Regions from separate parts of the Microbacterium sp. JZ101 genome, predicted to be linked through region 1. Evidence: riboswitches for the same ligand, from Rfam matches in the RefSeq annotation. Region 1 holds a riboswitch; each other region holds the start of a gene.

The links. Region 1 has a riboswitch for thiamine pyrophosphate ahead of M1D56_RS14120 (ECF transporter S component). Riboswitches for the same ligand answer to the same signal wherever they lie in the genome.
Region 2: it holds a riboswitch for thiamine pyrophosphate, as region 1 does, so the genes downstream of both, thiC (phosphomethylpyrimidine synthase ThiC) here and M1D56_RS14120 (ECF transporter S component) in region 1, are expected to answer to the same signal.
Region 3: it holds a riboswitch for thiamine pyrophosphate, as region 1 does, so the genes downstream of both, thiM (hydroxyethylthiazole kinase) here and M1D56_RS14120 (ECF transporter S component) in region 1, are expected to answer to the same signal.

Annotation. Positions count from the first base shown of each region.
Region 1 covers NZ_CP096400.1:3,047,182-3,057,537, reverse strand. Annotated here, with positions in the region: gene M1D56_RS14150 (phosphotransferase enzyme family protein) at 1-218, shown strand, start outside; gene M1D56_RS14145 (aminotransferase class IV) at 241-1,173, shown strand; gene M1D56_RS14140 (nuclease-related domain-containing protein) at 1,199-2,185, opposite strand; gene M1D56_RS14135 (LysR family transcriptional regulator) at 2,245-3,144, opposite strand; gene M1D56_RS14130 (bifunctional proline dehydrogenase/L-glutamate gamma-semialdehyde dehydrogenase) at 3,244-6,699, shown strand; gene M1D56_RS14125 (D-alanyl-D-alanine carboxypeptidase family protein) at 6,920-8,311, opposite strand; TPP riboswitch at 8,377-8,487, shown strand; gene M1D56_RS14120 (ECF transporter S component) at 8,479-9,099, shown strand; gene M1D56_RS14115 (ABC transporter ATP-binding protein) at 9,101-10,356, shown strand, end outside.
Region 2 covers NZ_CP096400.1:3,519,033-3,529,388, forward strand. Annotated here, with positions in the region: gene M1D56_RS16150 (ThiF family adenylyltransferase) at 1-1,024, opposite strand, end outside; gene M1D56_RS16155 (thiazole synthase) at 1,021-1,785, opposite strand; gene thiS (sulfur carrier protein ThiS) at 1,787-2,026, opposite strand; gene M1D56_RS16165 (FAD-dependent oxidoreductase) at 2,023-3,198, opposite strand; gene thiC (phosphomethylpyrimidine synthase ThiC) at 3,185-4,915, opposite strand; TPP riboswitch at 4,914-5,021, opposite strand; gene panB (3-methyl-2-oxobutanoate hydroxymethyltransferase) at 5,061-5,930, opposite strand; gene panD (aspartate 1-decarboxylase) at 5,927-6,316, opposite strand; gene panC (pantoate--beta-alanine ligase) at 6,316-7,167, opposite strand; gene M1D56_RS16190 (DUF2520 domain-containing protein) at 7,164-7,949, opposite strand; gene M1D56_RS16195 (NUDIX hydrolase) at 8,130-8,693, shown strand; gene M1D56_RS16200 (sugar phosphate isomerase/epimerase family protein) at 8,805-9,821, opposite strand; gene M1D56_RS16205 (Gfo/Idh/MocA family protein) at 9,818-10,356, opposite strand, start outside.
Region 3 covers NZ_CP096400.1:2,117,972-2,128,327, forward strand. Annotated here, with positions in the region: gene thiD (bifunctional hydroxymethylpyrimidine kinase/phosphomethylpyrimidine kinase) at 1-1,055, opposite strand, end outside; gene thiE (thiamine phosphate synthase) at 1,052-1,723, opposite strand; gene thiM (hydroxyethylthiazole kinase) at 1,720-2,553, opposite strand; TPP riboswitch at 2,545-2,640, opposite strand; gene M1D56_RS09955 (NUDIX hydrolase) at 2,792-3,397, shown strand; gene nadA (quinolinate synthase NadA) at 3,481-4,812, shown strand; gene nadB (L-aspartate oxidase) at 4,809-6,326, shown strand; gene nadC (carboxylating nicotinate-nucleotide diphosphorylase) at 6,320-7,171, shown strand; gene M1D56_RS09975 (cysteine desulfurase family protein) at 7,175-8,296, shown strand; gene M1D56_RS09980 (glycosyltransferase family 2 protein) at 8,331-9,218, shown strand; gene M1D56_RS09985 (hypothetical protein) at 9,376-10,185, opposite strand.

The DNA.
Region 1 (10,356 bases):
ACGACCTCGCACGCGCGTCGGTGTACCTGCGCACTCGGTTCACCGACTGGCGGCCGACCTCCGTGGCAACCCGCGAGAGCCTGCGGCGCGGGTACGAGTCCGTGAGAGCCCTCGGAGAAGCGGAGCGCGCATGGCTCGAAGCTCTCATCCTCTGGCACGGGCTCATGGCCATCCCGTTCGGCAGCGATCCGTCCGAGTGGGCGGCCGCGCTCCGCTGAACCCCGGCACTAGCGTGATCCCATGACCGATTTCGGAGTCTTCTTCGGGCGGGCCGACCAGCTCCTCGACACGTCCTTCGCGGGCGAGCCCGACATCCGCGCGATCGACCCCGCCGCCGCCAACGTGTCCGTGTTCGACCTCGGGCTGCTCCGCGGCGACGGCGTCTTCGAGGCCACGACGATCGTCGACGACGTGCCGCTCGCCTGGCACCTCCACGTGCGGCGCCTCCTCCAGTCAGCGGTCGCGCTCGACCTGCCGGCCCCGAACGTCCGCGCGCTCGACCAGTTCGTGCGCGCGGCCATCCGGCGGATGAGCCCGATCGCGCGCGCCCACATCAAGCTCGTGATCACGCGCGGGGCCGATGCGACCCTGTCGGCGGTCGATGTGCCGACGTCCCCGACCGTCTTCGCGATCATCGACCCCGGGTTCGCTCCCAAGAAGCCCGAGATCGCGGTCGCCACGCTCGAGCGCGAGCTCCTGCGCGATTCCGCTCAGCGCGCCCCGTGGCTGCTTCTCGGCGCCAAGACCCTCTCGTATGCGACGAACATGGCGGCGCGCCGCGAGTACGAGCGACGGGGAGCCCAGAACGGCGTCTACGTGACCCGCGACGGCTTCGTTCTGGAGGGGCCGCAGTCGTCGATCGTCCTGCGTGAGGGCGCCCGCGTCGTGACGCCGCATCCGCGGATCGGCATCCTCCACGGCACGACGCAGGTCGAGCTCTTCGCCTGGGCGTCGCTGAACGGCCTCGAGGTCGCCTACGAGGACGTCGAGGTCGAGCGGCTGCACGCGGCCGACCAGGTGTGGATGATGGGCGCATCGTTCGTGCAGTCCGTCACCGCGATCGACGGGCGCGCCATCGCGCACGATCGCGCCGCGACCGACGCGATCAACGCGTTCATGCAGACCGAGCGCGCAGCGATCGACGCCTGGACGCGCGCGCACGTCCCGGGCTGAGAAGCGCGCGCACGTGCCCGCCCGGTCAGCTCTCGTCGGGCCCGAAGCGCGTGGCGTCGGCGCCGAGGGCGGACAGCGTCTCGAACAGGGCCGCGTCGTCTCGCCGCGTGTCGTCGTTGCCGGTCCGGCTCGCGAACGACTCGAGGCACGCGATGAGTCCATCGGCGCCCGCGACGACCCACGTGCTCGCCCCGCCCGATGACTGGTCTCGCTGCCGGAGGTGCGCCTCGGCCCGCTCGTGCGAGTAGAGCACGCAGGTGTCGAACCAGATCGGCTCCGACAGCTCCTGCTCGACGAAGCGCGAGAGCTGCTGCGCCTGACGCCGCACCTGCACGACGGGCGCCCGCTCGCCGAGATGGCGGTTCACGGTGATCGACTGCGGCGACTCGGGATCGCGGCGCAGCTGCACGGCGAAGTGCTCGCCGAGGTCGTTCTCGTCGACGAGCTTGCCGAACGCCTCGTGCACGGCGGATGGCCGCACGCCGTCGAAGAGCACGCCCTGCCAGCGCTTGTTCTCGATGACGAGCCGCGCGCCGTCGAGCAGGAGCACGTGGTCGATCTGCGTGACGAAGGTCCGCGTCTCGAGCGCGTCGGAGGGCATGAACACGACGTTCGTGTGGAGGCTCCCGCGAAGACCGAGCTGCTCGCACGCGGCGAGGATGAGCCGACGCGATGCGGCCTCCCACTTCAGCCCCGTCGCGAGCGTCTCGCGCGTGCGTCGCGCCACCTCCATCGACGCCGCCGTCTCGGCGCGCAGTCGCATGGTCTCGCGCTCGTGATCGTCGGATACCGCGGCGAGCCGGCTCTCGTGCTCGGCCGCCATCGTCGCGACCTGGTCTTCATGCGCGCGGGTCAGCTCCGCGGCGCGCGTCGCGCTCGCGACCTCGATCTCCGCCACTCGACGACGTGCGCGCTCCCTGCCGCGGCGGTTCGCGATGACGAGCACCACGACCGCGATGAGGAGCACACCGCACCCCGCGCCTGCCACCCACAGCCACTGCGTCTCATCCACGACTCCAGCCCATCACATCTCGGCGGCATCCTCGTCGCGGCGTCCCGCTGAGGTGCGACTCAGGTCTCGGGGAGCGAGCGGAACGCCTCCGCGAGGGCGTCGCGGGCGATCCGGAGCCCGGGCAGACGCTGTGCCGACACGCGCGTCGAGGTGAAGATCTCGCGGTGCGGCGAGCCGGGCAGGTCCACGAGCCGCGGCTCTGCCTCGTCGGCCGCGACGGCGAGACCCGGGATGAGCCCGACGGCATGCCCGGCGGCGATAAGACGGAGGTGCGCGGAGAGGTCCGTCGCCTCGTACCGGATGTCGGGCTCGAACCCCGCAGCCCGGCACTGCTGCACCGCCCACGCGCGGGCGGCTGTCCCCTCGGGTTCCATCACCCATGCCGCCTCGCGCGCGTCGGAGAGCGACGCGATGCCGCTCGCGGGCCCCGCGGCGAAGCGGATCGGGTCGCGGCCGAGCAGCTCGCGGTCGAGACCGGCGCGATGCGGCCGCGTATGGCCCGGGTACTGCTCGGCCATCGCGAGATCGAAGCCCCCGGCCTCGGTCTCGAAGAGGCCGTGCTCGGGAGGGGTGACGATCACCTCGACGCGCAGCGCGGGGAGGGCGTCGCGAAGGGCGTCGAGCATGCGGGGGATGAGCGTGCGCGCGCTCGTCTGGAGCGCCGCGATCCGCAGCGGCGCCGCGTCGGGCGCCAGGGCCGCGAGCTCGCCGCGCAGCGCCTCCTCGGCAGCGAGCAGCTGCGCGGCGTGGCGGGCGACCGCCTCGCCCGCTGCCGTCAGGCGCAGACCTCGCCCCTCCGGCTCGAGGAGGGGGAGGCCGACCTCCCTCTCGAGCTGCTGCAGCTGATGCGACACGGTCGATGCGCTGTAGCTGCGCGCGGCCGCGACGGCCGAGACGGTGCCGCGCATCCGCAGCTCGCGCAGGAGCAGGAGACCGCGGCTGTTCCAGGGAGTCGCCATCGTTCGAGAATATCGAAAGGTCATGAGCGAAAACGTGCGCTTTTGCCGGATGGTGGACGGTCGCACAATGAGAGCGATCCTCTCGAGAAAGACCTCGCCATGACCATCGCACCCCCGTCATCCGCTCACGAGGCGGCACACGTCCCCGACATCGACCCGCAGCTCGCGGAGGAGGCGATCGCGCTCGTCCGCACCTGGCTGCGCGAGGCGCGCGACGAGAAGGTCGACGCGGCCGCGAAGAACCTCGCCGGCGTCCTCCGCGACCCCAACGGCCTGGCCTTCACCGTCGGCTTCGTCGACGGCGTCGTGCGCCCCGAGGACACGCGCGTCGCCGCGCGCTGTCTCGCCGGCCTCGTGCCGCTCATCCCGCGCTTCCTGCCGGCACCGTTGCGCGGGCTCATCCGTCTCGGCGGCGCGCTCGCGCCCGTCCTCCCGAGCGTCGTCGTGCCCGCGAGCCGCGCCGTCCTGCGCCGGATGGTCCGGCACCTCATCGTCGATGCGCGCGACGAGAAGCTCGGATCGACGCTCGCGCGCCTGCGCGGCGAGGGCATCCGCCTCAACGTGAACCTCCTCGGCGAGGCGATCCTCGGCCAGCGCGAGGCCGACAAGCGCCTCGCCGGAACCCGACGCCTCATCGAGCGCGACGACGTCGACTACGTCTCGATCAAGGTGTCCTCGACCGTCGCGCCGCACAGCCCGTGGGCGTTCGACGAGGCCGTCGACCACGCCGTCGTCGCGCTTGCGCCGCTCTACACGGCCGCTCGCGCGAACGGCACGTTCATCAACCTCGACATGGAGGAGTTCAAGGACCTCGACCTCACGCTCGCGGTGTTCATGCGCCTTCTCGAGCGCCCGGAGTACCACGACATCGAGGCCGGCATCGTCCTCCAGGCATACCTCCCCGACGCGCTCGGCGCGATGATGCGCCTTCAGGAATGGGCGAGTGAGCGCGTCGCGGGAGGCGGCGCCCCGATCAAGGTCCGCGTCGTGAAGGGCGCGAACCTCCCCATGGAGCAGGTCGACGCGGAGACCCACGGCTGGCCGCTCGCGACCTGGCCGAGCAAGCAGCACAGCGACGCGTCGTACAAGGCTGTGCTCAACTACGCGCTGCACCCCGAGCGCGTGCGATCGGTGCGCATCGGCGTCGCGGGCCACAACCTCTTCGACATCGCGCTCGCATGGCTGCTCGCGAAGCGCCGCGGCATCGCCGACGGCCCGGGCCTCGAGTTCGAGATGCTCCTCGGGATGGCCACGGCTCAGGCCGCGGTCGTGCGCCGCGAGGTCGGGTCGCTCCTCCTCTACACGCCGGTCGTGCACCCCGACGAGTTCGACGTCGCGATCGCGTACCTCATCCGCCGCCTCGAGGAGGGCGCGAGCCCGGAGAACTTCATGTCGGCCGTGTTCGACCTCGACGCCGATCCCGCCCTGTTCGCGCGCGAGCGCGACCGCTTCCTCGCGTCGATCGACCTCATGCCGAGCGACGTGCCCCCGTCCAACCGGGTGCAGGATCGCCGTGAGCCGCAGCCCGAGGGTACGCGCGACGGCTTCCGCAACGCGCCCGACAGCGACCCGAGCATAGCCGGCAACCGGGCCTGGGCCGCGGAGATCCGCGCCCGCATGGCGGCGTCGACCCTCGGCGAGGAGACGCTCGCCGCGCACACGCTCCGCACGCTCGAGGAGGTCGACGCCGTCGTCGACGGCGCGGTCGCGGCGGGCGAGGGATGGCGTGCGCTCGCCCCCGAGGAGCGCGCGGCGATCCTGCATCGCGCGGGCGACATCCTCGAGGCCCGGCGCGCCGAGCTGCTCGAGGTCATGGGGTCCGAGTGCGGCAAGGTCATCGAGCAGGGTGACCCCGAGGTCTCCGAGGCGATCGACTTCGCGCACTACTACGCCGAGAGCGCCCTGCGGCTCGCCGAGGTCGACGGGGCCGCGTTCGAGCCCGTCCGCCTCACCGTCGTGACGCCGCCCTGGAACTTCCCCGTGGCCATCCCCGCAGGCTCGACCCTCGCGGCGCTCGCCGCAGGGTCGCCGGTGATCCTCAAGCCGGCGTCGCAGGCGCGACGCTGCGGCGCCGTGCTCGCCGAGGCGCTGTGGGAGGCGGGCGTCCCGCGTGACGTGCTGCGTCTCGCGCGGGTCGAGGAGAACGAGCTGGGCCGCCGTCTCGTGTCGCACGAGCGCGTCGAGCGCGTCATCCTCACCGGCGCGTACGAGACCGCCGAGCTCTTCCGGTCGTTCCGGCGCGACCTCCCGCTCCTCGCCGAGACGAGCGGGAAGAACGCGATCATCGTCACCCCGTCGGCGGACCTCGACCTCGCCGCGAAGGACGTCGCGTACTCGGCGTTCGGCCACGCCGGCCAGAAGTGCTCGGCGGCGTCGCTCGTCATCCTCGTGGGATCGGTCGCCCGCAGCGAGCGGTTCCGCCGCCAGCTCGTCGACGCCGTCGAGGGCTTCGAGGTGGGCATGCCGTGGCAGGCCGCCGCCCGGATCGGCCCTCTCATCGGCCCCGCTGAGGGCAAGCTCCGCCGCGCCCTCACCGAGCTCGAGCCCGGTCAGACGTGGGTCCGCGAGCCGAAGCAGCTCGACGACTCCGGCGCGCTGTGGACGCCCGGCATCCGCGACGGGGTACAGCCCGGCAGCGAGTTCCACCTCACGGAGTACTTCGGCCCCGTGCTGGGCATCATGACGGCCGAGACCCTCGACGAGGCGATCGACCTCGTGCGCGCCGTCGACTACGGCCTCACGTCGGGGCTGCACGCCCTCGACGAGGACGAGATCGCCCGGTGGCTCTCGCGCATCGACGTCGGCAACGCCTACGTGAACCGCGGCACGACCGGCGCGATCGTCGAGCGCCAGCCGTTCGGCGGCTGGAAGAAGTCGGCGGTCGGCGCCGGGACGAAGGCCGGCGGCCCGAGCTACCTCTTCGGTCTCGGCACCTGGACGGATGCGCCCGTCGCGACGGCGAGCAGGGCGGATGGCGCGGCGCGGCGCGCGGTCGAGGCGCTCGGCACCGCGGATGGCGCGGAGTGGCTCGAGAAGGCACTCGCGACCGACGTCGTCGCGTTCGCGGAGGAGTTCGGCGTCGCGCGGGATGTGCAGGGCCTCCGGCTCGAGCAGAACGTGCTCCGGTACGCGCCGGTTCCCGTGACGATCCGCTTCGACGGACGCCCGGCGGCGGAGCTCGTGCGCGTGGCGGCCGCGGGGCTGCGTGTCGGCGCAGAGCTCGTCGTGAGCACGCCGACTGCTCTCCCCGAGCGGGTCGCGACGTGGCTGACGGACGCAGGCGTCGAGGTGGCGTTCGAGGATGCGGAGGCGTGGGCGGCCCGCGCGGCGCGCCTCGCCCAGACGGGCGGGCGCATCCGCCTCCTCGGCGGTGCGCTCGCCGACGTCGTGGCGGCGACGGACGGCGCCCCCAACGTCGCCGTGTACGACGGTCCCGTGACGTCGGCCGGCCGCGTGGAGATGCTGCCGTTCCTGCACGAGCAGGCGGTGTCGATCACGGCGCACCGCTTCGGCAACGAGCGGCGGTACGTCGTTCCCGGTCTCGCCGACGCCTGATCAGAAGGCGGGCCGCTCCCTCCCCGGGGCGGTCCGCCTCTGCCACGGGCGGTCCGCCTCTGTCCCCCGTCCGTCCGCGTCTCGCCCGATCTGCATGCCGCCCGATCTGCATGTCTCACTCCCGGCGGGATAGGGATGCCGTATCCCGCGTCGAGCGAGACATGCTCGGTCGGCTTCCCGCGCCGAGCGAGACATGCTTGGTCGGCTTCGGGCGGTCGGGTCAGTCGAGGCCGAGCAGCGACAGCGGGTGCGTGAGCCGCCACCAGAAGGAGGGCGGGGGCACGTCGTCGGTGAGGGTGAGCGCGACGCTCGTGTCGTCCATCCCGCCCTGCACGGCCAGCGTGCCGACCTCGTCGCCGGCTTCGGCTCCGAGCTCGACCTCGTACGACGGATCGGTGGATGGCGCGACGCCCTGCCACGAGATCACCTGGGCCTCGTCGGCGGTCACGATCGTGCTCTGCGCGCCCCACTCGGTCCGGACGTGCGCGACGGGCACCTCGGCGGCGACGGCGGTCGTGAGCTGCATGCCCTCCTCGAGCTGCGCGAGGAGCTCGCGGCTCACGATCGCGCGGCTGTCGTCGTCGGGCTGGCCGACGACCGCGGCGTAGAGGGTCACGCTCGTCTGGCCGATCGTGACCTCCTTCGCGGACAGGAGGTTCCAGTACTGCGTGCCCGTCGACCACAGCGAGCCGGTCTTCAGGCCGACCACGCCCTCGTCCCCGATGAGCGGGTTCGAGTTCTCGACGAGCCCCGCTCCCGGGAGCACGACGGAGTCCTCGGCCATGATGCTCGCGAGGACCGGATCCTCGAGCGCGATCTCGGCGAGGCGGATGAGCGAGCGCGCGTCGGCGGTGTTCGCCGGGTCGATGCCGCTCGGGTCGGCCACCGTGATGCCCGTGAGCTCGTGCTGCGCGAGCCAGGCCTGCGCGTCGGCGAGCCAGGCCTCCTGCGTGCCCCACAGCTCGAGGACGAGCCGGTCGACGTAGTTGTTCGCCGAGCCGAGCATGACGCCCTGCAGCATCTCGTGCAGCGTGAGCGTGCCGCCCACGGGGACATCGAGCGACGACTCATCGGCCGTGAGATAGGCCCAGTACTCGTCGCTGTCGGCCTGCGTGAAGGCGTAGGACGGCCCATCCTGACCCAGCTCGAGGCCCTCGCGCTCGATGATCATGAGCGCGGTGATGATCTTCGTGATGCTCGCCATCGGCAGCGCCTCGTCGCTCGAGGCGATCGGGCCGCCGGGGCCGCCCTCCGCAGCGAGGGCGGCGATGCCGTCCTCCGGCCAGGTGACGGGGAACTCCTCGCCGATCGGCGTCTCGACGGTGAGATCCGAGATGGTGGGGGCGACGTTCGCGAGCGGCCACACCGCGCAGGACGCGACGTAGCCGAGGGCGAGCACACCGAGAGTGACGGTCGGCCCGAGCCAGAACCGGCGGCGCGTGCGCGGCGGAAGGAGCGACGGCTCGACGGGCACGAGGCGGCTCGTGGGAAGCGCGCCGGCCGTGCGCGAGGCGGCGACGGCGTCGGGGTCGACCCAGCCGAGCGCCGTGAGCGCCGCAGCGGCGTCCTGCGACGGCGCGGTCTCCGCCGCAGGGATGTCGTCGATTGCCACCCGCATACGGTACCCGCTGCTCCTGCGAAGACGGGAAGCGGCTCGTGGGATGCGAGTAGAATCAGCCCACATCACACGGGAGTCCGCCGAGCCGGACTGAGAGGACGCGAGCCGCGCGTCGACCGTCGAACCTGATCCGGGTCATGCCGGCGAAGGAAGGAGAACGAATGTCCACGTCCGTTTCCGCAGGACAGACCGCGACCGGCCGCCGCTTCACGTGGCGGGTCGTCGACATCGTCGTCGCGAGCGTGATCGGCGTCGCGTGCGCGGTCGTGTTCCTCGTCTGGAACATCGCCTACGAGCTGCCGAGCACGCTGCTCAGCCCGCTCCTGCCCGGGCTCGGCGGCCTCGTCGCCGGCCCGTGGCTCATCGCGGGCGTGATCGGCGGACTCGTCGTCCGCAAGCCGGGCGCCGCGCTCTACACCGAGCTGCTCGCCGCCGTGATCTCGGCGCTCGTCGGCAACCAGTGGGGTCCGCTCACGATCGTCTCGGGCCTCGTGCAGGGCCTCGGCGCCGAGATCGTCCTCGCGATCTTCCTGTACCGCGCCTTCGGTCCCGTCGTCGCGGCGCTCGCGGGCGCTGCGGCGGGCCTCGCCTGCGGCATCAACGACATCGTCAACTGGTACGCGGGGGCCGACGCGGCCTTCACGGCCATCTACATCGCGTCGACGACGCTGTCGGGCGCCGTCATCGCCGGCCTCGGCGGCTGGGCGATCGTGCGCGCACTCGCGGCGACCGGAGCGCTCAGCCGCTTCGCCGCGGGGCGCGACGTCGCGCGACGCGTCTGACGTGACGGCCGCGGAGACCCGCCCCTGCGGCATCCTCGCCGAGGGGTGGGGATGGCGGTACGGCACGCGCCTGGCATGGGCGGCCCAGGACGTCACGCTGTCGATCCGGCCGGGGGAGCGCGTGCTGCTCCTCGGAGCGAGCGGATCGGGCAAGTCGACCGTGCTGCAGGCGCTCGCCGGCGTGCTCGGCGGGGAGGACGAGGGAGAGCAGGCGGGCCGTCTCCTCGTCGACGGCGCGCCGCCGGAGGCCGCACGCGGACGGACCGGGCTCGTGCAGCAGGATCCCGACGCACAGGCCGTGCTCGCGCGCGTCGGGGACGACGTCGCGTTCGGGTGCGAGAACCTCGGCGTCCCGCACGACGAGATCTGGTCGCGCGTGCAGGAGGCGCTCGCGATCGTCGGCCTCGACGTGCCGCTCGACCGCTCGACGTCCGCGCTGTCGGGCGGGCAGAAGCAGCGCCTCGCCCTCGCCGGTGCGCTCGCCATGCGCCCCGGGCTCCTGCTGCTCGACGAGCCGACCGCGAACCTCGATCCCGAAGGGGTCGTCGAGGTGCGCGACGCGGTGTCGCGCGTCGTCGCGCACACGGGTGCCACGCTCGTCGTCGTCGAGCACCGGGTCGACGTGTGGCTTCCCGTCGTCGATCGCGTGATCGTCCTCGGCGGCGGTCAGCAGGGCGTCGTCGCCGACGGGACGCCCGAGGTCGTCCTCGCCCGACGTGGCGCCGAGCTCGCGTCGGGCGGCGTGTGGGTGCCGGGCATCCCGCCGCGTCGCCCCGGCCCGCCGCGCCACGCGCCGGGCGCTCCTCTCCTCGCTGCGGAAGCGCTGCAGGTGGGGCGCCTGCGCGACACGGCCGTGGCCGGCCCCGTCGACCTGGAGGTGCGCCCCGGCGAGGTGCTCGGCATCACCGGCCGCAACGGCGCGGGGAAGTCGACCCTCGCGCGCACGCTCGCAGGGCTCCTGCCGCCGGTCGACGGCCGAGTGGCGGCGGCACCCGAACTCGCGGCAGGCGCAGGCCCCGCGCCCATCCGATGGCGCTCGCGCGAGCTCCTCACCCGGATCGGCACCGTGCTGCAGTCGCCCGATCACCAGCTCCTCGCGAACACGGTGCGCGCCGAGCTCGAGGTGGGCATGCGCGCGCTCCGAGTGCCCGACGCGGAGATCTCGGCGCGCGGGGAGGAGCTCCTCGCCGCGCTGCGCCTCGCCCACCTCGCGGACGCCAACCCCCATACCCTCTCGGGCGGCGAGAAGCGCCGCCT
Region 2 (10,356 bases), 470 kb from region 1:
CGCGGCGCGACCGCACCCCGAGGGCGCAGTGCACGACGACCTCGCGCCGCTCGACGAGCGCACGCCGCACGGCTTCGGGCGGCTCCTCCCCCGCCTCGATCTCGTCGAGCGTCCAGCGGACGGCATGCGGGATGGCCCCGGGCTCGGATGGGGCGCGCACGTCCACGACGAGAGGCGCGGCGCCACCGGCCAGGGCAGCGCGGAGCTCGGCGGCCGAGACGATCGGCACCGCGCCATCCGCCGGGGCTTGCGCCGGGCCATCCGCTGGGGCCTGCGCCGGGCCATCCGCCGCGAAAGCGACCTCGCGCCATCCGGCGCCGAGTGCGTCCACGACGACGACGCGGCCGAGGAGGGGGCGTCCTGCTCCCGTGATGAGCTTGATCGCCTCGGCCGCCATCTGGGCGCCGACGAGCGCGCACAGCGGGCCGAACACGCCCGCCGTCGCGCAGTCGAGCGCCGCTCCCGGCGCATCCGGGTAGAGGTCGCGGTAGCGCATGCCGCGCTCGGCCCAGACGACCCCGACCTGGCCCTCCCACCGGAGGACCGACCCCCAGACGAGGGGAAGGCCGAGCGCCGCCGCCGTGTCGTCGACGAGGTACCGCGTGGCGAAGTTGTCCGAGCCGTCGACGACGAGGTCGTAGTCCGCGAGAACGCCGGCCGCACTCCGCGCATCCAGACGCAGGGCGTGCGCGCGCACCTCGATCCCGGGGTTCCGCGCCGTGATGGCGTCGCGTGCGGAGGCCGTCTTCGGTCGTCCGATGTCCGCGACCCGGTGGATGACCTGGCGCTGCAGGTTGCCGAGCTCGACGGCGTCGTCGTCGACCACGCCGAGCACGCCCACCCCCGCCGCGGCGAGCGCCAGCAGCACGGGCGAGCCGAGGCCGCCCGCGCCCACGACGAGCACGCGCGCCGCACGGAGGCGGCGCTGCGCGGCATCGCCCATGCCGGGCAGGATGAGCTGCCGGCCGTACCGCTCCCGCTCCTCGTCGGAGAGCACCGGACCGGGCGCCACGAGCGCCGTCACAGGACCGCCATCCCCTCGGTCTCCGACGATGCGCGGGCATGCCGCCGCCGGGGGATGCGCCCCGCGTGCGCGGCGAGATGGCCCGCCTCGACGGCATGGCGGAACGCGGCGGCCATCCGCACGGGGTCGTGCGCGCGGGTCACCGCGGTCGCCAGGAGCACCGCGTCGCAGCCGAGCTCCATCGCGAGCGCCGCCTCCGACGCCGTGCCGAGGCCCGCGTCGAGCACGACGGGAACCGATGCGCGCGACACGATGAGCTCGATGTTGTGGGGGTTGAGGATGCCGAGGCCCGTCCCGATCGGCGCGCCGAGGGGCATGACAGCCGCGACCCCGAGCTGCTCGAGCCGCAGCGCCGTGACGGGGTCGTCGTTCGTGTACGCGAAGACCGTGAAGCCCTCCGCGACGAGCCGCTCCGCGGCGTCGAGCAGCTCGACCGGGTCGGGCAGGAGCGTCGTGTCGTCGGCGACGACCTCGAGCTTGATCCAGCTCGTGCCGAACGCCTCGCGCGCGAGCTCGGCCGTGAGCACCGCGTCGTGCGCCGTGCGGCAGCCCGCGGTGTTGGGGAGGAGGCGGATGCCGCGCTCGCGCAGCAGGGCGTAGAGGCCGCCCGCTCCGCTTCCGTATCGCCGCACGGCGACCGTCGTGAGCTCGGTGCCCGACGCCCGCAGAGCCTCGTCGAGCACCTCGAGGCTCGGCGCACCGCCCGTGCCGACGATGAGCCGCGACGACAGGGCGACGCCGTCGATGACGAGCGGCTCCACGTCAGCCGCCCTGCGCCGCGGTGAGCACCTCGACCCGCGCGCCCGGGCCGAGCCGATGCGACCCCCAGCGGGCGCGCGGCACGAGGACCGCGTCGACCGCGACCGCGACGCCGAGGGGCGCGCCGTCCTCGGCCGTGCCCTCGGGCGTCACCGCGCGGCCCGTGAGCGCCGAGACGACCGTCGACACCGCCGCCCCCTCGGGCAGCCGCAGAGCACTTCCGTTGACATCGATCTCGATCATGCGAGGACTCCTTCACGGTCACGGGGCGCGGCGTCGCGCCCGGGTTGGAGGCGGGTGGGGGCGAACCGCCCAGGGTCGAGCAGGTCGGCCTCGACGCCGCGCGGCGGGGCGACGTCGTCGACGATGCGGCGGCAGAGGTCTGCGATGAGCGGGGCGAGCAGCACGCCGTTGCGATGCGTTCCCGTCGCGACGACGAGGCCCGGGGCAGTCCGCCCGACGAGGGGCAGATGATCGGGGGTCGCCGGACGGGCGCGGGCGGTCGCCTCGACGAAGCGGTACTCGTCGACGAGCGACATCACCTCGGCCGCATCGCGCAGCAGCGCCGACACGCCCCCCGCGGAGACCGCGTCGTCGGCGTCCTCGCGCTCGGTCGCGCCCACGACCAGCCCGCCGTCGACGCGCGGCACGAGGTAGACGGCACGCCCGCGGACGAGGGAGCGGACCGTGTGCGCGAGGCGCGGGAGGCCCGCGGCGTGGAGGCGGAGGATGTCTCCGTGCACCGGGCGCAGCACGCCGGGCGGCGTCGCGCCCAGGTCCGCCGCGCCGAGCGCGTTCGCGACGACCACCTCGGCCGCGGCGATCGCTGTCCCGTCGGAGAGCTCGACACCGTGCACAGCACCGCCCCGCCCGCGCAGCAGGCGCCTCGCCGCGAGCGGACGGAGAGCGGATGGCGCGAGCGCGCCCCGAAGCGCGCGGACGAGGGCACGCGGATCGACGCGATGGTCGCCGTCCGCCGCGTACGCGCACGAGAGTCCGGGCGCGAGCAGAGGCTCGGCGGCCCGCGCTTCTCGGACGCTCCGTCGCTCCGCCTGCACCGCGGGCGCCGCGTCCACGAGCTCGACGATCCGACGGCGGTCGGCGTCGTCGACCCCGACGAGAAGCGTCGGGGCGGCCTCGTACCCGCACGCCGCAGCGCCGCCGGGCAGCGATGCGACGAAGTCGGGGTATGCGGCCGCCGCGGCGCGGTGGAGCGCCACGGCAGCGCGCTCGGTGTGCTGGAGCTCGCCCGCGGGGCTCAGCATTCCGGCCGCGGCATACGTCGCGCCGTCTCCCGGGCGGGGGTCGATGAGTCGCACCGAGCGCCCCGCGCGCGCACACGCGACGGCGATCGCCGTGCCGACGACCCCTGCGCCGATGACGGCGACGTCGACCCTGCTGTCAGCTCCGGACACGGGGCTCGTCGAGGTAGACGGACGCGCCGGCGGCGACGAACTCCTCGGACTTCCGGCGCATGGCCGCGATCGCCTCCTGCTCCTCGGCGCCGCCGAAGCGGTCGCGGATGTCCTGGGAGATCCGCATCGAGCAGAACTTCGGGCCGCACATCGAGCAGAAGTGCGCCGTCTTGGCCGGCTCGGCCGGGAGCGTCTCGTCGTGGAAGGCCTCGGCCGTGTCGGGGTCGAGCGAGAGGGCGAACTGATCGCGCCAGCGGAACTCGAAGCGCGCCTTCGACAGCGCGTCATCCCGATCCCGCGCCCCCGGATGGCCCTTCGCGAGGTCGGCCGCGTGCGCCGCGATCTTGTACGTGATGACGCCCGTCTTCACGTCGTCGCGGTTGGGCAGCCCCAGGTGCTCCTTGGGCGTGACGTAGCAGAGCATCGCGGTGCCCCACCGTGCGATCTCGGTCGCGCCGATCGCCGAGGTGATGTGGTCGTACCCCGGGGCGACGTCGGTGACGAGGGGGCCGAGCGTGTAGAAGGGCGCCCCCGAGCAGAGCTCCTGCTGGCGCTCGACGTTCTCCCGGACCAGGTGCAGCGGCACGTGCCCGGGCCCCTCCACCATGACCTGCACGTCGTGCTCCCACGCCCGGTGCGTGAGCTCGGCGAGCGTGTCGAGCTCGGCGAACTGCGCCGCGTCGTTGGCGTCGGCCGTCGAGCCGGGGCGCAGGCCGTCGCCGAGCGAGAACGCGACGTCGTACTGCGCGAAGATCTCGCACAGCTCGTCGAAGTGCGTGTAGAGGAAGTTCTCGCGATGGTGGGCGAGGCACCAGCCCGCCATGATCGAGCCGCCGCGCGAGACGATGCCCGTCACCCGCTCTGCCGTGAGCGGCACGTAGCGCAGCAGCACGCCCGCGTGGATCGTCATGTAGTCGACGCCCTGCTCGCACTGCTCGATCACGGTGTCGCGGAAGATCTCCCAGGTGAGGCGATGCGCCTGCCCGTCGACCTTCTCGAGCGCCTGGTAGATCGGGACCGTCCCGATCGGCACGGGCGCGTTGCGGATGATCCACTCGCGGGTCGTGTGGATGTCGTCGCCCGTGGAGAGGTCCATGACCGTGTCAGCGCCCCACGTCGTCGCCCACTGGAGCTTCTCGACCTCCTCGGCGATCGAGCTCGTGACGGCCGAGTTCCCGATGTTCGCGTTGATCTTGACGAGGAACGCCCGCCCGATGATCATGGGCTCGCTCTCGGGGTGGTTGATGTTGCTCGGGATGATCGCGCGCCCCGCCGCGAGCTCCGAGCGGACGAGCTCGACGTCGCACCCCTCGCGCAGCGCGACGAAGCGCATCTCGGGCGTGATGACGCCCTGCCGCGCGTAGTGCATCTGCGTCACGCGCCGGCCGGGACGTGCGCGGCGCGGGCGGGCGGACTCTCCCCGCCACTCCGCGGAGGCGGCGCCGCGCCGCGCGGCCGCTCGGCCGTCGTCGTGAAGGTCGCGCGGGCGCCCGTCGTACTCCTCGACGTCGCCGCGTGCGGCGATCCAGTCGGCCCGCAGCGGCGGCAGTCCCCGCACCGGGTCGCTGCCCGGGCCCGACGTCCGATAGGCCGTGAACGGCTCGTTCCGCTCGCCCTTCGGCGAGTCCGTGAGCGCGATGCGGGTGACCGGCACCCGGATCCCGTGCTCGTCGTCGTGCAGATATGCGAGCGAATGCGTCGCTTCCAGGGTGCGCAAAAGAGCTGCTCCTACTTCCTACGCCGGCATGACCCGAACAGGTTCGACGGTCGCGAGCAGCGTCAGCTCGTTCTCAGCCCCTGCTGGGACTCCCGTGTGGACCGGATCAGAGTAGCAGGGAGCCGCGGCCGCGCAAGTCGGCGGGTCAGAGCGCGTCGAGCAGCTCCCTCAGACGGGCAGATTCCTCTTCGGGCATGGAGTAGCCGTGCTCGGTCGCGGGGTACTGTCCCGCGCGGACTTCCGTGACATAGCGCTCGACGCCGGCGATCATGTCCCCCCGCAGCTCGGCGTACCGCTTGACGAAACGCGCCGCACGACCCCCGTATATGCCGAGAAGGTCATGGAATACGAGCACCTGGCCGTCGGTGGCGGGGCCCGCTCCGATGCCGATCACGGGGACGTTCATCCGGGGCATCAGGGCGTCTGTGACGTCGCTCGGGATCGCCTCGAAGACGATCGCGAAGCACCCGGCCTCCTGCAGCGCGAGTGCGCTCTCGCACACCGCGAGTGCGTCGTCGGCGGTCCGCCCCTGCGCGCGGTATCCGCCGAGGGCGGTCGCCGTCTGCGGCGTGAGGCCGACGTGCCCCATGACGGGAATGCCCGCGCGGACGATGGCGCGCGCGCGATCGACCGACGTGCCGCCGCGCTCGATCTTGACCGCGTCGCATCCCGTCTCCTTCACGAAGCGCTGCGCGGTCGCGACGGCGATCTCGTCGGAGGCCTCGTACGAGCCGAACGGCAGGTCCGCGACGAGCAGAGGGCTCTGCAGACCCCTGCGGACCGCGGCCGTGAGCATGATCATCTCGTCGACGGTGACGGGCACGGTGCTGTCGTATCCGAGCACCGTCATCGCGGCCGAGTCGCCCACGAGCACGACGTCGACGCCCGCCGCCTCGGCGACCTGCGCACTGGGATGGTCGTAGGCGGTCACCATCGCGATGCGCTCGCCTGCGGCCTTGCGCGCGGCGAGGTCGGCCGGCGCGACGCGCGGGCGGGCCGCCGGCCGCGTGCTCATGCGCGCGCCGTCAGGAGACGGTCGACCGCGTCATCGACCTGGATGATGCCGTTGCCCCGGTCGACGTGCACGACGACGGGCTCGTACGTCTCGAGGTCCTTCTCGTCGTACTCGGCGTAGGAGACGACGATGATCGTGTCGCCCGCGTGCACGAGCCGGGCGGCAGCGCCGTTGACCTGCATGACCCCCGAGCCCCGCTCCCCCGCGATCGTGTACGTCTCGAAGCGCGCGCCGTTGTCGACGTCGAGCACGTGCACCTGCTCGTGCTCGAGGATGTCCGCCGCCTCGAGCAGATCGGGGTCGATCGTGATCGAGCCGACGTAGTTGAGGTCGCTTCCCGTGATGGTGGCGCGATGGATCTTCGACTTGAGCATGATGCGGCGCATCAGGATTCTCCCTTGAGGATGCGGTTGTCGATGAGGCGTGCGGCGCCGACCCTGGCCGCGACCGCGAGCAGCGCGTCCCGATCGACGCGGACGAGAGGACGGAGGTGCTCGGCGTCGCGCAGCTCGAGGTACTCGGGCTCGATGCCGACCTCCGCGAGGACGGATCGAGCGGCCGCGAGCAGCACCGCGCCATCCCGCTCGCCCCGCGCCGCGAGATCCTCCGCCGCGGTCAGCGCCCGGTTCAGAGCGGTCGCCTGCGCCCGCGCTGCGGCATCGAGGTAGACGTTGCGCGAGCTCATCGCGAGGCCGTCCGGCTCGCGGACGATCGGGCACGCCTCGATCCGCACGGGCAGGTCGAGGTCGCGGACGAGCCGGCGCACGACGAGCACCTGCTGCGCGTCCTTCTGTCCGAAGAAGGCGACGTCAGGGGTCACGATCGAGAGCAGCTTGGCGACGACGGTGGCGACGCCGTCGAAGTGGTGCGGGCCGCGGTGTGCGCCGCACAGCACGTCGGTGATGCCGGACACATGGATGGTCGTGGCGAAGCCGTCGGGATACATCTCGGAGACGGGCGGCGCGAAGAGGATGTCCGCTCTCGCCTCCTCGGCGAGCGCGGCATCCCTGGCCTCGTCGCGCGGATAGGAGCCGAGGTCCTCGTTCGCCCCGAACTGCGTCGGGTTGACGAAGAGCGACACGACCACGACGTCGGACGCCTCCCGCGCACGGCGCATGAGCGAGAGGTGTCCCTCGTGGAAGGCCCCCATCGTGGGCACGAGGCCGATCGAGGCGCCCTCGGCTCGCGCGGTGCGCACGGCGGCGCGCATGTCGGACACGGTGCGCACGATCCTCATGTCGTGTGCTCCTTCCTGCGTGCGAGCGCGCGGGTCGCCTCGCACAGCTCGTCGAAGAGCGGGACGAGCTCGGGACGGCCGGCCGAGATCGCGGCGCGCTGGCGCTCGACCGTCTCCTCGTCCCCGCGGGCGATCGGGCCCGTCAGGGCTGTCGCGGGTCCTCCCGACGCCCAGTTCTCGACGGTGCGCCGCACGAGCGGCGCGAGGAGCAGGCGCGCCTCCTTGGCCGGGATGCCCGCGGTCTCGGCGATCCGCTCCGCGGCATCGGCGATGGTCACGAGGAAGTTCGCCGCGACCGACGCGGCTGCGTGGTAGGCCGCCCGGTGGGCCTCATCGAGAGGGAACGCGCGTGCGCCGAGCAGGAGCGCGATGCCCGTCGCGGTCTCGAGCGCCTCGTCCGAGCGCGCCGCGACCGCGCACGCGACACCGCGGAACACGGCCGGGTCGTCATCGCCGGTGAACGTCTGCAGGGGGTGGAGGCCGAAGTCGACATCGTGGATCGGCACCGCGCCGGAGGTGTGGCCGATCATCCGCCCCGCCGCCGTCGCGGCGTGCGCAGCGGCAGCGATCTCGCCGTCCGGAACGCACAGCAGCACGACCGGCGCGTCGGGGATCTCCTCGCCGCGCCCGACCGGGCCGTGCACGACGACGCCGGCCGCCCGGAGGGCACGGGCGATGCTCCGGCCGAGTCGGCCGGGGCCGACCACCGTGACGCTCTCGAGGGCGCTGTGCGGGGTGCGGAGGATGCTCATGGTCTCGGTGCGCGGGGAAGCGCGCGACATGAGTATCCGCCTCATGGGCCGATCGGGCAAAATCGGGCGGCAATGTGCACAGTGGTACCGGTCAGTGTCTTGCCGATCTGCTCCCTGATTCGTTTCATGTCTGTGCATGGTGATTTCACCGACGACTGTCGGCCACTCGGATCCTCGCTCCGGTCCCCGGCCTGTGACAGGCTCGAAGCCGTGATCGACCCGCGCTCGTCCCTGCTCGCGTCCGCGCGCGAGGCCGTCGCCCTGGTGGGGCCGTCGGTCCCCGCGCACGACGACTTCGTCGCGGCTCTCGAGGCGCACGGCGCGGCCGCGCTCGACCGCGAGGGACCGCCCGCGCACCTCACGGCGAGCCTGTTCGTCTTCGACTCGACCGGCGAGCAGATCCTCCTCTGCCTCCACGGCAAGGGGAGGTTCTGGGTGCAGCCGGGCGGCCACCTGGAGGCCGGGGACACGTCGCTCGCGCAGGCCGCCGCACGCGAGCTCGAGGAGGAGACGGGCGTGTCCCGCGGTCTCCTCCGCGACGTCCGGGTCGTCGATCTGGACCACCATCCGCTGAGCTCGCGGTTCGGCCGATGCGCATCGCACCTCGACGTCGGCGTCGCGGCCGTCGTCGACCGCGACGCCGTCGCCCTCCAGGTCAGCGATGAGTCGGACGACCTGGCGTGGTTCCCCCTCGACGACCTGCCCTCGCCGCTGCCGCCCGCCTTCGACGAGCGCCTCGCACGTGTGCGGGCGGCGTACGCGGTCGCCCGCTGACACATCCCTCTGCAAGGCGCCATCGGCCATCCCTCCCCCGGTCGTTGAGCGAGCGAGGAACGAGCGAGTCGAGACGCCGCGACCCGGCCTCGAGAACCGCCCTGTGCGAACTCACCCCTGCCCGAGCGACTCCTGCAGAGCTCGATCGGCGTCCCGCAGCACGGCCGCGGCCACCTGGAGCCCTTCGACGCGGCCGAGCTCGACGTCCTCGTGCTCGATGTTGACCCACATGTCCGGGTCGACCTCGTGCAGAGCACGGAGGAACTCCGTCCAGTACGCCGTGTCGTGCCCCTTGCCGAGCGCGACGAAGTCCCAGGCGGCGGGCTTCGGCCATTCGTTCGCCCATTCGTCGCCCCCGAGGCCCGTGCGCGACTCGGACGGGTCGAGCCGCCGGAAGCCGTTGTCGAGCACGCCGTAGAGCTGCGCGGTCTCGCGGTTGATGCGGACATCCTTCGCCGCTGCGTGGAAGACGAGCTCGCCCAGCTCTCGCACGACCGCGACGGGGTCCATCTGCTGCCAGAAGAGGTGCGACGCGTCGAGCTCGACGCCGATGTGCGTCGCGCCGGTCGTCTCGACGAGACGATGCACGTCGCGGGTGTTGAAGACGACGTTCTGCGGGTGCAGCTCGAGCGCGACCTTGACGCCGTGGTCGACAGCGAGTCGGTCGATCTCCCGCCAGAAGTCGCCGACGACCCGCCACTGGTAGTCGAGCACGTCGAGGTGCGCCGAGTTCCAGGCGTTCACGATCCAGTTCGGGAATCGCGCCGTCTCGTCGGACCCGGGCAGACCCGACATCGTGACGACGCGCGTCTGACCCAGGCGGGCGGCGAGGCGGATGGATCGGCGCACGTCCTCCGCGTGGCGCGCGCGGATGTCCGCCTTCGCGTGCAGCGGGTTGCCATTGCAGTTGAGGCCGGCGATCTCGACGCCGGTCCCCTCGAACTGCCCGAGGAAGTCGTCGCGCGCGGCGTCGGACACGAGGATGTCGTCGAGGGACGGGATGTGGACCGCCGGCAGGAATCCGCCCGCGTTCAGCTCGATCCCCGTGAGACCGAGCGACGCGACGACCTCGAGCGCCTCGGGAAGCGCGCGGTCGTGCAGGATCGCGTTGTAGACACCCAGCCTCATGCGCGCACCTCCTGCGGGATCGCGACCGCCGCGCCGTGTCGCGCGGCAGACTCCGTCACCGCCTGGAGCAGCCGCATGTTGCGGACTCCCTCCTCGAACGTCGCGCACCGCGGCAGCGATGCCGCCTCCTCGATGCCGGCGACCTCCTCGAGGAACGCCCGCGCCTGGTACACGAAGCCCTCGTTCTGACCGAACCCGACACCGGTCGCGTCCATGGCGAGACCTCCTCTGAGGTACGGATGCTCGGGGCCGAGGAGCACCCGCCGGAAGCCGCGCTGCGCGACCGGGCCCTCGTTGAGCATGAGTCCGATCTCGGACGGCGTGCGGAAGTCGAACGACGCCGAGCCGTTCTCGCAGAACACCTCGAGGACGAGCGTGTTCGCGTGCCCCGAGGCGACGCGGGAGACCTCGATCGCCCCTGCTCCGCCATCCGCGAAGTCGAACGAGAACGCGGCGTAGTCGTCGTTCTCGACCGTGTCGAACGTGTCCGACACGGCGCCGTGCTCGTGGCCGATGACGGCGCCGAGGGGCTCGG
Region 3 (10,356 bases), 930 kb from region 1:
GATGCCGCCCAGAAGGCCTGCTCCTCGAGCGTCGGCGCGAGCTCCGCGGCCCGGCTCAGCACGCGCGCGTACGTGCGCAGGTACAGCGAGTCCTGCGCGAGGTAGTGCGCGAAGTCGTCCCGATCGAGCGAGCCGTCCGCGAGTGCGCGCACGAACCACACGTCGTCGATGCCGGCGCGCAGCGGCGCGATGTCCTCCCACCAGGCGTCGAGCTCGGCGTCGCGGCGCGGGAGGCCTCCCGTCCGCCACAGGCCCGCGAGATGGTGGAGCGGGCCGTGCCCTCCCGGGCGGCCCACCTCGAGCTCGGAGCCCGACGCGATCGCGTCGCGCAGCCATCCGCGGGCGAGGCGCGCCGCCCAGGTCCAGCCGCCCTCGCGCGCGCGGAGCGTGGCGAGCGCCGCGGACAGGGAGCACCCCGTGCCGTGCGTGGCGGTCGTCTCGATCCGCGCGTCCGAGAACTCGGCGATGAGGCCATCCGGCCCCACCAGCGCGTCCGGGCATGCCGGGCCGTCGAGGTGCCCGCCCTTCGCGAGCACGAGCACGCCGTGGCGACGCGCGAGCGCGGCCGCCTGCGCGAGCGCGTCCGTCCACGATCCGATGGCCGCGACACCGGTGAGCACGGCCAGCTCCGGGAGGTTCGGCGTCACGACGTCGGCGAGCGACAGGAGATCGTGCAGCGCGCGCTCGGCCTCGGCGTCGATGAGGCGATCCCCGCTCGTGGCGATCATGACGGGATCCAGGACCACCGGCGGGCGCGTGTCGAGACCCCGCAGCCAGTTCGCCACGACAGCGACGATCTCCGCCGTGCCGAGCATGCCGATCTTGACGGCGTCGATGCGGATGTCGGCCGCGAGCGCGTCGAGCTGCTCGCGCAGGAACGACGCGGGCGGCACGTGCACGCCCGAGACACCCTGCGTGCTCTGGGCGGTGAGCGCCGTGATCGCGGCCATGCCGTAGCCGCCGCACGCGGCGATCGACTTGAGGTCGGCCTGGATGCCCGCCCCTCCCGACGGGTCGGAGCCCGCGATCGCGAGGATGTTCGGCACCGCGGTCATGCGACGACCTCGGCGTCCGCCCACTCGAACCGCAGCGCGGCCGCCGCCGCGGCGGGGAACTCCGCCGAGCAGATGGCGCGGACGACCGCGATCCCGGCGGCGCCCGCGCGCCGCGCGTCGCGCGCGTCGCCCGGGCCGACGCCGCCGATCGCGACGCACGGGAACTCGTGCGCGAGCTCGGCGAAGGCCGCGAATCCGGTCCATCCGATCGGGGTCGGATGGTCCTTCTTCGTCGGGGTGGCGCGCACCGCGCCCACGCCCAGGTAGTCGACCGTGCCGGCGGGGAGGCGCCGCAGCGCCTCGAGCTGGCGCGGCAGGCTCGCGCTCAGGCCGATGATCGCGTCGTCGCCCACGAGGCCGCGCACGCGGTCGGCCGGCAGGTCGGTCTGCCCGATGTGGACGCCGTCGACGGACGCTCCCGCGGCCTTCGCGGCCAGGTACACGTCGACGCGGTCGTTCACGAGCAGCGTCGCACGGCCGCGCATATGCGCGGCAGCGGCCTCGACGAGGGCGAGGAGATCGGCGGCGGACAGGTCCTTGCCGCGGATCTGCACGGTCGATGCCCCTCCGTCGACCGCCTGGGCGACGACGTCGACGAGCGAGCGGCCGGTGATCGTCGCGGCGTCCGCGACGAGGTAGAGGGAGAGGTCGAGAGGTCGCGCGGTCATGCCGGCACCTCCGTCGCGAAGCGCTCGGGCGCGGACACGTCGACCGCATCGACCCCCGCGAGCGCGTCGAGGAACGCCACCGCGAACGAGCCGGGGCCCGTCGCGACGGCCGCCGCGTGCTCGGAGGCGGCCGCGTAGACGGCGTGCGCCGCGATCGTGCCCGCGAACGCGGCATCCGGGCCATCCGCTGCCGCGACGCAGGCGGCCACGACCGCTCCGAGCGAGCAGCCGCCTCCCGTCATGCGGGTGAGGAGCGCGCTCCCGCCCGCGATGCGCTCCGTGCGCGCGCCGTCGGTGACCGCGTCGACCGCGCCCGACACCGCGACGACCGCGCCGGTGCGCTCGGCGAGCGCGCGGGCGGCGTCGAGCGCCGCATCGACCTCGTCGGCCGCATCGACCCCGCGCCCGCCCGAGCCGGCGCCCGCGAGCGCGAGCACCTCCGAGGCGTTGCCGCGGATCACGGTGGGCCGGTGCGCGAGCAGGTCGCGCGCGGCGCCGGTGCGCAGGCCGAGGGCGCCCACGCCCACGGGGTCGAGGACCCACGGCGTGCCGGACGCGCGTGCCGCGGCGACCGCGGCGGTCATCGCCGCGCGTTGCTCGGCGGTCGGCGTCCCGAGGTTGACCAGGAGCGCCGACGCGAACGCCGCGCACTCCCCGGCCTCCTCGGGGATGTCGGCCATCACGGGCGCCGCGCCCACCGCGAGCAGCGCGTTGGCCGTGACGTTCACGACCACGGAGTTCGTGATGCACTGCACGAGCGGCGCGGTCTCGCGCAGTCTCGACAGCACGGCCCCGGGGCCATCGGATACCGACAGGTGCGCGTCACTCATCAGCGACATCCCTCCGCTCGTCCTAACGAGATCAGGTGCATACGGGTGTGATCTCAGTCCCGGAAGGGGACACCCCGTGTCACTGCGAGCGAGCATAGCGGGTCCGCGATGGCCCGCGCGCCGGGTCGCCTACGCTCGAAGGGTGACCTCCCCTTCCGCGACCGAGAGCGCCGGCATCCGCGTCGCCGTCTCGACCGTGATCTTCTCGCTGCGCTCGCGGCCCGGGGCCGACGCGCTCATGATCCCGCTCGTGCGCCGCACGCGGGAGCCGTTCGAGGGCGCGTGGGCGCTCCCGGGCGGATGGCTCGACGAGCGGGAGGGGCTCGACGACGCCGCCGCCCGCACGCTCGCCGAGACGACCGCGCTCAGCCCGAGCTACCTCGAGCAGCTCTACGCCTTCGGCGACGTCGACCGCTCCCCCACGCGCGTCGTGTCGGTCGTCTACTGGGCGCTCCTGCGCTCCGACCTCGTGGATGCGCAGCGCGCCGCGGAGGACGCGCCGGAGAACGTCGAGTGGTTCGACGTGGACGACCTGCCGGCGCTCGCCTTCGACCACAACCGGATCGTCGACTACGCCGTGTGGCGGCTGCGCAACAAGGTCGGCTACAGCCGGATCGCGCACGGCCTCCTGCCCGACGAGTTCACGCTGACCGAGCTGCGGGAGGTCTACGAGGCCGTGCTCGGGCGCCGCCTCGACCCGTCGAACTTCCGCCGCCTCCTCGAGGGCTCCGAGGCGCTCCTCCCGACCGAGTCGTTCCGCACCGGCAAGCATCGCCCGGCGCGGCTGTACCGCTACAACTCGGAGGTCGAGCTCGCCGATCGCGGACCGCTCGGACCGGCCTGAGGAGCCCCGCTCGCCTTTGTGGTCAACCTGACTTAAAGTGGTGTCGACGACTTAGAGTCGAATCGACACGAACAGGGGTCCCCATGGCCGCGACCAGCATCACCCTCACCGCCCGCGACGCGAGCGTCGACCACGAGATCCAGGCGATCGTCTCGGGCGGCGCCGCGGGCTCGACGTGCTCGACCGACCTCGCCGCGGGGCCCTGGAGCTTCGACGCCGTCGCCGGGTACGGCCCGGGCGCCTCGATGGGCGACGTGATCCCGACCGACGCCCCGCGGCAGGGCGAGCTCCCCCGCGCCTACCGCGAGGCCCCGGAAGCCGAGCTGCACGATCGCATCCGGGCGGCGAAGGCGGCGCTCGGCGACCGCGTCGTCGTCCTCGGCCACTTCTACCAGCGCGACGAGGTCGTCCAGCACGCCGACTACGTGGGCGACTCGTTCCAGCTCGCGGGCGCGGCGAAGGCGCACCCCGAGGCCGAGGCGATCGTCTTCTGCGGCGTGCACTTCATGGCCGAGACCGCCGACATGCTGTCCCGCCCGGAGCAGTCCGTCATCCTGCCGAACCTCGCCGCTGGCTGCTCGATGGCCGACATGGCCGACATCGACCAGGTCGAGGAGTGCTGGGAGCAGCTCGCGGACGTGTACGGCCCGCTCGACGTGCCGGACGCGGACGGCCGCGTGCCGGTCGTCCCGGTGACCTACATGAACTCCTCCGCGGCGATCAAGGGCTTCGTCGGCCGCAACGGCGGAATCGTGTGCACGTCGTCCAACGCGCGCACCGTGCTCGAGTGGGCGTTCGCCCGCGGGCGCCGCGTGCTCTTCTTCCCCGACCAGCACCTCGGGCGCAACACCGCCAAGGCGATGGGCGTGCCGCTCGAGCGCATGCCGCTGTGGAACCCTCGCGCGCCGTACGGCGGGTCGTCCGAGGAGACGCTGCGCGACGCCGAGGTCATCCTCTGGCACGGCTTCTGCTCCGTGCACCGCCGCTTCACGGTCGACCAGATCGAGACCGCGCGCGCCGAGCATCCGGGCGTGCGCGTCATCGTGCATCCGGAGTGCCCCATGCCCGTCGTCGATGCCGCCGACGAGGCGGGATCGACCGACTACATCCGCAAGGCGATCGAGGCGGCGACCGAGCCGACCACGTTCGCGATCGGCACCGAGATCAACCTCGTGCGCCGGCTCGCCGCCGAGCACCCGCAGCACACGATCTTCTGCCTCGACCCCGTCGTGTGCCCCTGCTCGACGATGTACCGCATCCACCCCGGCTACCTCGCGTGGGTGCTCGAGGAGCTCGTCGCGGGGCGCGTGGTCAACCGGATCGGCGTCGACGACGCGGTGGCGGACCCGGCGCGCGTCGCGCTCGAGCGGATGCTCGCGGCCAAGCCCCTGCCAACGGGAGGCGCGCGCGCATGACCGGGGTCATCGTCGTCGGAAGCGGCGTCGCGGGCCTCGCGACGGCGCTGCACCTCGCGCGCGGCGGGGCGGATGTGCAGCTGGTCACGAAGGCGGGGATGGCCGACGGCAGCACGCGGCACGCGCAGGGCGGCATCGCGGCCGCGCTCTTCCCCGATGACAGCGTCGAGAGCCACGCGGCCGACACGCTCGCCGCGGGCGCCGGCCTGTGCGACCCCGCCGCGGTCGACGTGCTCGTGTCGGAGGGGCCGGCACGCGTGCGCGAGCTCATGGACCTCGGCGTCGCGTTCGACCGCGACGCCTCGGGCGCCCTGGCGCGAGGACTCGAGGCCGCGCACGCGCATCCGCGCATCCTCCACGCGGGCGGAGACGCGACGGGCCTCGCGATCGAGATCGCGCTCATCGCGGCCGCGCTCGAGGCGGGCGTCCGCCTTCGCGAGCGGACGCTCCTCGCCGACCTCCTCGTGGAGGACGGACGCGTCGCGGGAGTCGAGCTGCTCGCCGACGGGCGCCGGGAGGTGCTCCGGGCGGATGCCGTCGTGCTCGCGACCGGCGGAGCGGGGCGGCTGTGGGCGCGCACCACCAACCCCGACGTCGTGACCGGCGACGGCATCGCGGCCGCCCTGCGGGCGGGGGCCGCGGTCGTCGATCTCGAGTTCGCGCAGTTCCACCCCACCGTGCTCGCCGAGGGCACGCCGTTCCTCGTCTCCGAGGCGGTGCGCGGCGAGGGCGCCGACCTCATCGATCTCGACGGGCGGCGCTTCGTGCTCGACGACCACCCCGACGGCGAGCTCGCGCCGCGCGACGTCGTCGCGCGATCGATCTCCCGGCGGATGGCGGAGCAGGGCGGGCGCCCCGTCCTCCTGGACGCGACGCGCATCGGCCGTCGGCGACTCGAGGCGCGCTTCCCGACGATCGCGAGGGCGCTGGCAGCGCGCGGGCTCGACTGGGCCGCGCACCCGATCCCCGTCGCGCCGGCCGCCCACTACCTCATGGGCGGGATCGCGACCGACCTCGACGGGCGCACGAGCCTGGCCGGCCTCCTCGCCGTCGGCGAGTGCGCGCGCACGGGCGTGCATGGCGCCAACCGCCTCGCTTCCAACTCCCTTCTCGAGGGCGCGGTCTTCGCCGCGCGCGCGGCCACGGCCATCCTCGCGGGCGACGTCGATGCGGCGCCCGCGCTCCCCTCCGCGCCCAGCCCGGAGTCGCCGTCGGAGCTCGCCGCCGTCCCGCCCTTCTCGCGCGCCGCCCTGCAGCGGCTCATGTGGGATCACGTGGGGCTCCTCCGCGACGGCGCGGGCCTCGCGCACGCCGTGGCCGTGCTCGCCGCGTGGCAGGACGCCCTCCCCCGTCCGCAGACGGTCGCCGCGCATGAGGACGCGGGGCTCGTGCGCGTGGGCCTCGCCGCGGCGAGCGCCGCCCTCGCCCGGCCCGGCTCGGTGGGGTCGCATTTCCGCACCGACGACGCGTCCGCGCACGCGCGCGAACTCCTCTCAGCGGGTGCCGCATGCTGACGGCGTCGACGATCGAGCGCACCGTCCGCGCCGCCCTCGAGGAGGACGCGCCGTGGGGAGACCTCACGAGCGAGGCGTTCCTTCCCGCATCCGCTCACGCGCAGGCATCGCTCGTCGCGCGCGAGGACGGCGTGTTCAGCGGCGGCGAGGTCTTCCGGGCGGCGTTCGCCCTCACGGATCGCGCGACCGAGGTCGACCTCCGCGTGGCGGACGGCGCGCCCTTCGCCGCGGGCGACGTGCTCGCGACCGTCGCCGGGCCGGCCCGCGCGGTGCTCACCGCAGAGCGCATCGGGCTGAACTTCACCCAGCGGATGTCGGGCGTCGCGACGCTCACGGCGCGGTTCGTCGCCGAGGTGGCGGGCACCCGCGCGCGGATCGTCGACACCCGGAAGACGACGCCGGGGCTCCGCGCGTTCGAGCGGCATGCCGTCCGCTGCGGCGGCGGGCACAACCACCGGCACTCGCTGTCAGACGCGGTCATGGCGAAGGACAACCATCTCGCCGTGCTCCAGGCCGGCGGCGCCGACCTGACGACCGCCCTCCGCGCGGGCATCGCGCGTCTGCCGCACACGGCGCATGTCGAGGTCGAGGTCGATCGCATCGACCAGATCGAGCCCGTGCTCGCGGCCGGAGTCGACACGATCATGCTCGACAACTTCTCTCTCGACGACCTCCGTCGCGGCGTCGGGATCGTCGGCGGGCGAGCGATCGTCGAGGCGTCGGGCGGCGTCGACCTCGGGACGGTGCGGGGCATCGCCGAGACGGGCGTCGACGTCATCTCGGTCGGCGCGCTGACGCACTCCGCCCGCGCGCTCGACCTCGGTCTCGACATGCGCGTGAGCTGAGCCGTGCTCTACCTCGACAACGCCGCGACGACGCCCGTGCGGCCCGAGGTGCTCGCGGCCATGGAGCCCCACCTGACGCGCGCATTCGGCAACCCGTCGAGCCACCACACGGTCGGCGAGCGAGCCGCGCGCGCTCTCGAGGACGCCCGCGCCAGGGTCGCGGCCGTGCTCGGGATGCGCCGCGGCGACATCGTCTTCACCTCGGGCGGAACCGAGGCGAACAACCTCGCGGTGAAGGGGATCGCCCTGGGCGCTGCGCCGCGTGCACGGCACGTCGTGACGACGCCGATCGAGCACGAGTCGATCCTCGCCTCGGCCGATTACCTCCGCCGCCTCCACGGGTTCGAGGTGACCCTCCTCCCCGTCGACGCGGACGGCCTCGTCCGGCCGGACGACGTCGCCGCAGCCCTCCGCGACGACACCGCGCTCGTGTCGATCGGGCTCGCCAACAACGAGATCGGCACCGTGCAGGACGCGCGGGGCATCGCCGATGCGCTCGCGGGGCGCCGCGTCCCCCTGCACCTCGACGCCGTGCAGGCGGCGGGATGGCTGCCGCTGGCCGACACGGGCGCCGACGCGATCGCGCTCGCCGGCCACAAGATCGGGGCACCGCCCGGCACCGGCGTGCTCGCCGTGCGCGGACGCATCCCGATCGAGCCGCTCCTCCACGGCGGCGGCCAGCAGCGCGGTCGCCGCAGCGGCACCGAGGCGGTCGCGGATGCCGTCGGATTCGCGACGGCGCTCGAGCTCGCCGACGCCGAGCGCGCCGACAGCGCTCGGCGCGTGGCGGCCATCCGCGACGCCTTCATCTCACGAGTGCTCGCGCTCGTGCCCTCGGCGCGCCTCACCGGCCATCCGACCCGGCGCCTCCCCGGCACGGCGAGCTTCACCTTCGCGGGCACGAGCGGCGAGGCCGTGCTGCTCGAGCTCGAGCGCCGCGGCGTCGTCTCGTCGAGCGGGTCGGCCTGCGCCGCGGGAAGCGACGAGCCGTCGCACGTCCTCGTCGCGCTCGGGGTCCCGCCCCAGGAGGCGCAGACCGCGGTCCGCTTCACGCTCGCGCACCGCCACCAGGGCTCGCTCGACGCCGTCGCCGACGCCGTCGCCGCTGCGGTTGCTGCGGTCTGACCCCGGTGTCCCCGTGCGCCGATAGTCTCATCCGGTGACCACCGCTCCCCTCGTGACCGTCGTCGTCCCGGGCTTCGACATCGAGGGATACATCGCCGAGGCGCTCGACTCGCTGCGCGCGCAGACCCTGACCCGCTGGCGCGCGATCCTCGTGGACGACGCGTCGACCGATGGCACGGGCCGCGTGCTCGAGGAGTTCGCCGCGCGCGACGATCGCTTCCGGGTCATCCGGCATTCGCGGCGCAAGGGGCTCGGCGCGGCGCGCAACACGGCGCTCGCGCACGTGGACACGCCGTACCTGGGCTTCCTCGACGGCGACGACATCATGCTCCCGCGCGCGCTCGAGACGCTCGTCGGGTCGCTCGAGGCCTCCGGAAGCGACCTCGCGGTGGGGGCGTACGTGCGCCTGTGGCCCGAAGGAGGGTCGTACACGGCGGGAGAGGTGCAGCCGTGGGTCTCCGCCTCGACGAGCCCGCGGCGCGTCGGCGTCACGCTCGACGCGCACCCCGAGGTCACCGGGAACGTCGTGGCGTGGTCGAAGGTCTCGCGCGCGGGCTTCTGGCGTGCGCACGACCTGCGGTTTCCCGAGAACGCGCTCTACGAGGACCAGGCGATCGCTCAGCGGATGTACACGGCCGCGCGTGCGATCGACACGGTCCCCGACGTCGTCGTCCAGTGGCGCGTGCGCGCCGACGGGAGCTCGATCACGCAGCACGAGGCCGACCCCCGCGTCTTCCGCGCGTGCCTCGCAGCGATGCGCGACGGCCTCGCGGTGCTCGCCGGCCACGGCGCCGCGCAGCGTGCCCGGGCGGGTCAGATCCTGCGCATGGACATCCCTCGACTCTCCGCGATCGCGGACGCGTCCACCCGCTCCGACCTCGACGCGTTCGCCGCCGAGGTCGAGGCGCTGCACCGCGCCTAGCCCCCCACCGTCCCGTCCCCCATCCCGGCCCTTCCCCCTTCCATCCCATCCCCATGTCTCACCTCCCGCGTTCTCCGGCCGGGTCCTTGCCGCGAGTGGCCGCCATCCGCCGCTCTCACCGGCCGATCGAGGCAGAAGCCCGAAGGGACGTCGCCTCTCACCCACGCCGCGCGACCGCGGCGCGCAGGTCCGCCAGGAGGTCCGCGGGATCGGAGAGGTCGGCCTGGGTCACCGGGAGGTAGATCCAGCCGAGTGCCTCGAGACGACGCCGCAGCGCGAGATCTCGGCGCCACTGGTCCCGATCGCGGTGATGGTCGCCCTCGTATTCGACGGCGATCCGCTGCGCGGGCAGTGCGAGGTCCACGCGCGCGATGAAGCGGCCGGACGCATCGCGCACGACGAAGTTCGCCGCGAAGGGCCCGAATCCCGCCCGGACGAGCAGCAGCCGCAGCTCGGTCTCCTTGGGCGACTCGGCACGGTCGTCGATGAGCGCGACCGCCTCGCGGAGGACGCTCGGCTGCCTGTTCCGAGGACGCCGCGCGAGCTCCGCCTCGATGGCGGCCGCCCCGTGGTCGTGGGCGACGCGATCGCCGACCGCGACGAGATCGTCGAGGTCGAGGATCTCCGACAGGTCGCAGAAGGTGCGCGACGGCGACGTCAGCGGCAGACCGCGTCGCTGCCGGACCTGGTCGGCCGCGAGCTCCCGCTGGTGGCCGATGATCAGGCGGCCGCGCCGGGCGCGCGTGCCCGTCGGGGTCGTCACGTGCACGGTGCGCTCGGCTTGCTGCCCGAGCGGAAGGGGAAGCCCCCAGAGGACCGCCGCGGTCGTGTGACTGAACGCCGCCCCCGCCGGAAGCGAGAGCGCGACCGCGTGGCAGGTGCTCGCCAGCCCCTGCTGGTCGATGGGCAGGCGCGCGCCTCGAACGGGCGTCCACAGATCCGACGCGCGGGACCGGCGACGCGACACCTCGGGTGCGTCCGCGAGGCGGAACGCACGCCCACGGAGATGACGTGGGAGATCGGATGGTCGTGAGCTCACGGAGCGAGGCTCGCGCACGACGGAGTGGTCGGATGCGCGCATCCACACCCTCCGGCACCGCCGCACCGCCCTCCGCCCCCTGTGCACGAGCCGTGACCG